Regions from separate parts of the Bacillus cereus group sp. BfR-BA-01430 genome, predicted to be linked through region 2. Evidence: predicted binding sites of a transcription regulator. Region 2 holds the regulator's gene; the other holds the start of a gene.

Region 1 (4,435 bases), on a different contig from region 2:
CATCTGCCCCTAACTCAAATCCTAACAATGTATCATCTTCATCAGAGCGCGCTGTTAGCATAATAATCGGTACCGCTGATTCTTTACGAATACGACGACAAACAGACCATCCATCAATTTCTGGCAACATAATATCTAACATAATTAAATCAATTGTATGTTCAGCAAATAATTCTAACGCTTGTTTCCCGTCCTCTGCTTCGATTACTTCAAAGCCTTCATTGCGAAAATAATCGCTCACAATTTCGCGTAGTCTTCTTTCATCTTCAACAAGTAATACCGTTTTATTCATCTGACCTATCCCGCCTTTTTACTCTTTCAATCGAATAATACGTTGATTGGAGCTTCCGCGAAATGGAAGTGTTAAATCCCTTTTATCGAGTTCAAACCTTCCATCGACCAGAACATCCCCATACTGTAACAATTCTATCATATCATTATTTTGAGAGTTCTGTATCTCTTCTAACATATAACCTGTGTAAATCCATAAATTTTTCTTTAAATCTTTTACTCCTTTTGCTACTTTTTTTACTTCTGCAGCTTGAAGGAATGGATCTCCACCTGAAAATGTTACATCAGTAAGCGGATTTGTGGCAATCTCTTTTATAATTTCTTCTGCGGTCATTTCTGTCCCATTACAAATATTCCAAGACTGTGGATTATGGCAGCCAATACAACGATGCGGACAGCCCGCAAAAAATACAACTGTCCGCAATCCTTCTCCATCTACTACACTATCATGAATCACATTCATTACTCTCATTTATGCTTCACCCGATCCGCTTCTTCCCTACGTTTTGCGCTATTCCACTTCGACATATCTCCTACTAAATACCCAGTAATACGACGAATCCTTTCGATTTCATGCTCATTTTCGTTCTCACAACTTGGGCACTCATTTTCAATTACACCATGATAACCACAGCACTTACAACGGTCCACAGGATGATTGATTGATCCGTATCCTACTCCATACTGCGACATCGCTTGTACAATTTGTTTTAATGCTTTTATATTATGAACGGCAGCACCATCTAATTCAATGTACGTAATATGTCCCCCATTGCAAAGTTCATGAAAAGGCCCTTCTAATCGAATTTTTTTCACAGCTTGAATAGGATAATACACCGGAATATGAAATGAATTTGTATAGTAATTACGATTTGTTACCCCACTTATACTCCCAAACTCCTCTCGATCCTTTTTCACGAACTTTCCAGAAAGCCCTTCGGCCGGCGTTGCAATTAACGTAAAATTCAAATTGTGTTTCTCTGTTGCCTCGTCCATTTTCTGTCTCATAAACCGAACAATTTCATACCCAAGTTGCCAAGTATCTTCATCTTCTCCATGGTGTTTCCCAGTTAAAGCAACTAAACATTCCGCAAGGCCAATAAAACCGATGCTAAGCGTACCTTGCTTTAAAATTTCAGCTACAGAATCTTCAGATTGTAACTTCTCTCCACCACGCCATACTCCTTGTGAATATAAAAACTGAAAATCCCTTGCCTTTTTTGTGCATTGGTAAGCAAATCTTTCTAACAGTTGACGAACACCAAGATCTAGATAATACTGTAATGCCTCAAAAAATGCTTCTTTCGATCCACTAATCAATGCTAATTTTACTAAATTGATAGATGTAAAAGAGAGATTGCCTCTTCCAATTGCATTTTCCTCTCCATGAATATTACTCATCACACGAGTTCTACACCCCATATAACACGCTTCACTTTCATGACTTCCATCATAATAAGCAGCATTAAACGGTGCATCTAAAAATGAGAAATTCGGGAATAATCGCTCTGCTGTCGTTTCTAATGCTAATTCAAATAAATCATAGTTCGGATCACTCTTTTCAAAATTCACACCTTTTTTCAATTTAAAAATTTGAATAGGAAAAATCGGTGTTTCTCCTGCTCCTAAGCCGGCTTGCGTTGCCCGTAACAATTGTTTCATTAATAGTCTTCCTTCTTTTGATGTTTCTGTTCCGTAATTAATAGAAATAAACGGTACTTGCCCACCACCACGACTATGCATACTATTGGAATTATGAATAAAAGCTTCACATGCTTGGTACGTGTCATTTTCTGTTTCTTTCCATGCAAACTCTTCTATTTGTTCCTCTTGTAATGGATATTTCTCTAATCGTTTTTTATTTCTCTCAAATGTTTTTTTTACATACGGCGCTAAATCAACATCAAATAACGCAAACGATTGTCCACCATGCTGCATATTTTGATTAGCCTGAAAAATAATAGAAGCAAGCGCCAATGCACTTTTTATGTCTTGCGGTTCTCTCATATGACCGTGTCCTGTATGAAATCCATTCTTCAACATTTGTGCTAATGGGATTTGTGAACAGGTTGTCGTACCTGTCACATAAAAATCTAAATCATGTGGATATAATATATTTTGCTTAATCGCTTTTCTCACTTGATCCGATAATAATGTTTCTACTGTATAATATTTTGCACTTTCTGAAGCCAATGTTCCCATCATTCCCATTGGAGATCGTCCATCAACATTTGCATTTTCTTGCATTAAATCTTGTTCATGACCGTGGACAATTGTCTCAAAAACCTTCATAAGTTCTTCCTCACGTCTACTTTTTGTCATCATTATTACACCCTCCAACTATATCTTGTTACTCATATAACAAAATGATACAACATATAGCCGTAATGATACTGTGAGAAATGTAACATTCCTGTGAAAGTTTTTTTAAGAAACATAGACTGATCCTTTTACAAAAAAGAAATGTGATCTTTACAAATGTATGGTACAATATACGGGAAAAACTCTTTTTACCCTTTATCAACACATTTGAATAAAGGAGACTGAACTTATGTTTATTACATACCTTTTATTGATCGTTGCCTACTTGCTTGGCTCGATTCCATTTGCACTTGTAGTCGGGAAGATTGGTTATGGAATCGACATTCGTGAACATGGTAGCGGAAATTTAGGAGGAACGAATACATTTCGTACATTAGGGAAAAAAGCCGGCTTTCTCGTTACAATTGCCGACATTTTAAAAGGAACATTAGCAACAGGCTTGCCGCTTATTTTTAGCTTAGATATCCATCCGCTTTGGTTTGGATTAGCCGCAGTTCTCGGGCACGTATATCCGATCTTCGCAAGATTTCGCGGTGGAAAAGCAGTTGCCACTTCTGCTGGGGTACTATTATGTTATGCACCCATTATTTTTGCAATATTAGCTGTTGTCTTTTTCACCCTTCTATTTACCACGAGATATGTATCTCTTTCTTCTATGGTAACAGCAATCGTAGCTGTTATCGCATCAATTGTGAATGGGGATAAGATCTTTATTGTTGCAATGTGTTTATTAGCTGGTATGGTAATTTATAGACATCGTGCAAATATTGGACGAATTATAAATAAAACTGAACCAAAGGCAAATTTTACGAAGAAACAAAAGTAAGATAATGACCCACATAACGCAAAAAGAAAACGCAAAGCATATTAATAGCGTCTTTTTGCGTTATTTTTTATACTAATATAAAAGCCATATTATTTGGAGGAACTATACATGAATCTTTCTGTAACAAAAGAAGCTGCAACTTGGTACAAAGAAGAATTAAACTTACAATCTGGCGATACAATTCGCTTTTTCGTCCAATACGGTGGTTGTAGTACAGTACAAAAAGGATTTTCTTTAGGTATGCGTAAAGATGAGCCGGCACAACCTGCTGCTAAAACCCAAGAAGAAGGAATTACATTCTTTATTGAAAGTGATGATGAATGGTACTTTGATGGTCATAATTTATCCGTTACTTTTAACAAAGGCGATGATTTTCCACAATTCAATTACGAGAAATAAAAAAAGCGTGGCAAATGCCACGTTTTTTATTTTTTCTTAATTTCTTCATATTTTGCATACCATTCTGGATATAGTTTCTTAAAAGATACTGGGCGAAACCCCTCTTTTTTAGCACAAATATTTGTTGTTGTCGCTGTAATACAAAGATCTCCGTCACCATTATAAATTTCATAGCCATATACAACGCGAAGCGGGCTCACGGAATCAACCCATGTTTTTACAATTGCTTTTTCACCGTAACGCATTGCTTTACGATAGGAAATTTGCAAATCTAAGACAGGAGAAATAATCCCTTCTTTCTCCATTTCAACATATGAGAATCCTAAATCTTGTATTAATTTCGTACGCCCTAACTCCAGCCATACTAAATAGTTAGAATGATACACAACACCCATTTGATCAGTTTCCGCATAGCGGATCTCAATTTCTTGTTCAGCTACAAACATATCTCTATCTCCTTCTCACTTCTGTTTCCTCACATATATTTAATCATAATACAGGAAAATCAAAAATAAAATAGAAACGATGGATCTTTCACCGAAAGGAGCAAGGGTATGATTCAAATTGTAACCGTTCGTAGCGGCGATAGTGTATATA
Region 2 (4,435 bases):
TTCTTCTTCTAGCTTGTTCGTTTTTCGTTTCGAACTTGCCTTTTCCTTATCTGGCAATGATTCTTTTGATTCTTCTTTCAGCCAATCTGGCACCATTTCTTTTCGTACTGTTTTTGTCGATGGACGCCCCTTTTTCTTCGTCTCCGCCCATTCTTGATATTGACGATTTTCTTCTTTCGCTAAAGCCATCGCTTCTGACACTGTGCTTACTTTTTTCCTTGCCCAATGACCTGCAATCTTTTCAACATATGTTTTAGCAAGTTTCATATCAGAACGCAACATTACATAATAAATAAGAACATTCACAACTCCCGGTGCTAATTTTTGATTTAACATAACATCTTCGACAATTTGTAAATCTGCCTTTGTTGCCTCTGCGCCACCTGAAATTTCTTTTAATAACTGCTTTGGTGAAATTTCTTCTAATTGTTTTATTAACAACTCTTCTTGCGTAGAAGGTTCTTTCTCCACCATTGTTCGTGCTGAATGAGGCTGTACACGTTCACTTAATACCGGAAGTGCTTGTCCATGTTCAAATTGATACCAATCACGAGCCCCTTTACGAAGGCGTTCCATATCAATTGTTTGCATTTCCGTCATCGCACCAAGAACAATATTTTGCATGGATAACACATCCACTCCGTATACATAAGCTAGTGTAACGACGCATTCACGAACCTGTTCTGTAATTGATTTTTTAGGGACAAGCGCCGATAATCCTTCAACAAATAATGAAAAATCAAAGAAATCATTCCAAATCTTAGGTGCATTTCCCGTTTCACTTTGCGGCATCACTGTTGCCTTTGGAATGCGAAGTTCTTCTTGTACATGTTCAAACTGTTCCGGATTAAACGAACCAAATACATCATTAAAAGAATGGGTAACATTCTCATATGAAGTAAAATCAAACATTTCTTCTAAAAAATATTTTTTTACTTGGTTGTACTTCGTTCTACTTAACCTATTGTATAAGAAAATACTTAAAACAATATCATCAAAAAACTGTTTTGGAGATAATGGTGGTTGCAGTTCATATATAAACATACGAATGTCTTTTTCTTTTTTTATATAGACATTTAAAAGCCCAATTGCTTCTAACTTTCTTCGTTCCTCATATATTTCAGGAAGCTGCATTTGCATGGTTACCATAAGAGAGTGGTGCGTATTCTCTTTTCCAAACAAGCGATCTTGTTCCAACTCTCCCCACAGCGTCATGTATAAACTAAAAGCTTTGCTACCTACTAAAGGTTGATATAGCATGGTTAATACTTTCCGGTCATAGCTATGCAACAACCCTTTTGCACTTACTTTATAACGATCAATTGGCAATAGCTCCATCCATGACTGTTTTTCCATCCTTGAAATTCCTTTCTTTCATCCATTCTAACCTAACATCCACCATGCGTTCACCTTATAGAACTTCTTAGTGAAAAAGAGCTATTAGCTTACGCTTCTAGCTCTCTTATCCCGTTATTCGCAAATCAGATTTTTACCCTGCTATTTCAAGGCAGTAAAACTCCCATCTTAAGATTCAGAGAGAAACAAGGGAGATAACGGCCCATAATAACCCAATCAGCGCGAGATGAAGCCACGTTTATCATTGCGAGGCAAAAACCTCATCTTACTCTCTCTCTTTTTGCAGTATATCTTTTAATTCTTCAATAAACACATTTAAATCTTTAAATTGGCGATATACCGAAGCAAATCGTACGTAAGCAACATCATCGATATCCCTTAATGCTTCCATTACAATCTCACCAATCATATCACTTTTTACTTCCGATATCCCTAGATTCCGAAGCTCACGCTCTACATTTTGCGTTACTTCTTCTAATTGCTTTAAAGAGACCGGTCGTTTTTCACAAGCTTTAATTAAGCCACGTAAAATCTTTTCTTTATTAAATTCTTCTCGTGTACCTTCTTTTTTTACAACAATAAGAGGTGGTTCTTCCACTCGTTCAAATGTTGTAAATCGGTTTAAACAACTTTCACATTCTCTCCTTCTTCGAATAGAGCGTCCTTCATCTACTGGACGTGAATCCAACACTCTCGTACCATTATGAAAACAGGATGGACAACGCAACGTATTCACTCCCTTACAAAATAATCTTTACTCTTTTTCATTTCTCTACACGTAAATATATATCCACATTATATAACTTATTTATCTGTGCTTACCACTTTAAACTCATTTTATATAAACTAAAAAAGAGGTGTATTATACACCTCTTTACATTTTAAATCAATTATGTTCTTTTTTAAAGAGCTTTTGTTTCTCTTTGCTTAATTTCGAAGCTACCTGTACCTCGAGGAAGCTCGATGCTCTCACGCGTTTTCGCATTTAAGCCTTCTGCAATATATTCTGCAGCAACATTTGGATCGATACGATCCCCGCAAGTATAAACATCAATACTCGCATAGCCGTGTTCTGGAAAGCTGTGAATTGTTAAGTGTGATTCTGAAATAATTACAACTCCACTTACACCCTGCGGTGCAAACTTATGAAAAGCAACCTCACGTACTTCAGCACCAGCTCTTAGCGCTGCATCCACAAACAATTGTTCAATAAACGGCATATCATTAAGCTTGTCGAAATCGCAATCCCAAAGTTCAGCGATTACGTGACGACCCATAGTGTCCATAGTATCCATTCTACAGTTCCCCCTTATAAATTTAATCTAACTGTTCGAATTGAAAACTAATTTGCAATTTGGCTTGCTCCACTACCACGGGGGAAAGTTAGTCCAGAGAGGTCCTAACCCTTTAAGTAGTGACTACGTACCTCAGCTCTTAAGTTTACGAGTGTTAGTATACTTTGTTTATTTTCATTTTGCAACAACAGTTTTTTCGATTTTTTGTCAAATTCTCTTCTTTACTTTTCCCAAAACGAAATAAACGATTCACAAATACAGTAATCACAATGTTTCTAAGTATGTATCTGACTTAACAATATATTTATATAACTTTTTCATTTTTTTGAAAAGGAAAAAGAAGGCAAGCAATCGCTTGCCTTCTCATTTTTCCACTTAAATATGTTGAACATTTTCTTGTTTTGCTAGTTCTGCAGTAACTAATTTCACAAGATCGACAACACGGCGAGAGTAGCCCCACTCATTATCGTACCAAGCAAGAACTTTTACTTTACGTTCAGCCATTACCATTGTGGATAAACCATCAATAATCGCTGAGTGTGTATTCGTATTAAAGTCAATAGAAACTAAAGGCTCTTCACTGAACTCAATAATTCCTTTCATTGTACCATTTGCAGCTGTTTTAAACGCTTCATTAATGTCCTCAACTGTTACATCACGTTTTAAATCAACTACTAAGTCAACAAGAGACACGTTTGGTGTTGGAACGCGAAGCGCCATACCGTGAAGTTTTCCATTTAAATGTGGAAGAACTTTCGCTAATGCTTTTGCAGCTCCTGTTGTTGTAGGAATGATAGACTGCCCACAAGCGCGTGCTCTTCGTAAATCTTTATGTGGATTATCAATATTTTTTTGGTCATTTGTATAAGCGTGAACAGTTGTCATTAAACCGTTTTCAATTCCGAACTGTTCATCTAACACCTTCACAACAGGTGCTAAACAGTTTGTTGTACAAGATGCATTTGAAATAACTGTATGTTTTGTTACATCTAATTGTTCTTCATTTACACCAACTACAACTGTTACATCTTCATTTTTACCAGGCGCTGTTAAAATAACTTTTTTCGCACCAGCTTCTACATGAAGAACCGCTTTTTCTTTTGCATTAAATTTACCAGTTGCTTCAATTACAACTTCTACACCTAGTTCTTTCCAAGGCAATTCTTTTGGATCGCGATTGTTTAGAAGGCGAATCATTTTCCCATCCACTAGTAAATGATCTTCAAACGCTTCAATTGTTCCATCAAACTTTCCATGAATTGTATCATACTTAATCAAATGTGCTAATGTTTCCGCTGGATAGCTTGCATTGATCGCCACAATTTCGAATGCGCTTTCTTTTATTGCCTGACGAAATACCATTCTTCCAATACGTCCAAAACCATTAATTGCCACACGAATCATAATATGTTATCCCCCTTGAATGCGTTATACTATTTATCTCCAATCCCAATAATAGTATAACACAAAAAGAGGATATGTCACTAAGCATTTTCATTAATTTCAAAATTTTTTAGTTAATAATGCCCCATTCCTTTAAAATCCGCTCCAATTGTCCTTTTGTCTCAGCAATTGTGCCATCATTATAGATAACTTTATCTCCTAATGTTATCTTTTCTGCTAGCGGCATTTGTGAATGAATCCTCGCTTTCGCTTCTTCTTCTGAAAAACCATTTCGCTTCATTAAACGTTCTAATTGTACACGCGGTGAAACTGCTACAACTAAAACATGATCTACAAGATTTGTTAATTTCCCTTCAAACAAAAGGGGAATATCTAGCACA

The links. Region 2 encodes NrdR, which represses ribonucleotide reductase genes. Its sites were predicted from a motif close to AACACNATATATNGTGTT; they were not measured.
Region 1: MR058_RS07715 (anaerobic ribonucleoside triphosphate reductase) is a predicted target of NrdR. The motif match lies at 2,660-2,677, and genes of this name have one in related genera.

The regions. Positions count from the first base shown of each region.
Region 1 covers NZ_JAKUEW010000002.1:671,426-675,860, forward strand. The annotation lists gene MR058_RS07705 (response regulator transcription factor) at 1-292, opposite strand, end outside; gene nrdG (anaerobic ribonucleoside-triphosphate reductase activating protein) at 311-763, opposite strand; gene MR058_RS07715 (anaerobic ribonucleoside triphosphate reductase) at 760-2,616, opposite strand; gene plsY (glycerol-3-phosphate 1-O-acyltransferase PlsY) at 2,843-3,439, shown strand; gene MR058_RS07725 (HesB/YadR/YfhF family protein) at 3,548-3,838, shown strand; gene MR058_RS07730 (acyl-CoA thioesterase) at 3,865-4,284, opposite strand; gene MR058_RS07735 (glycoside hydrolase family 18 protein) at 4,393-4,435, shown strand, end outside.
Region 2 covers NZ_JAKUEW010000018.1:28,352-32,786, reverse strand. The annotation lists gene MR058_RS20245 (replication initiation and membrane attachment family protein) at 1-1,356, opposite strand, end outside; gene nrdR (transcriptional regulator NrdR) at 1,622-2,083, opposite strand; gene speD (adenosylmethionine decarboxylase) at 2,259-2,642, opposite strand; gene MR058_RS20230 (glyceraldehyde-3-phosphate dehydrogenase) at 3,027-4,055, opposite strand; gene coaE (dephospho-CoA kinase) at 4,165-4,435, opposite strand, start outside.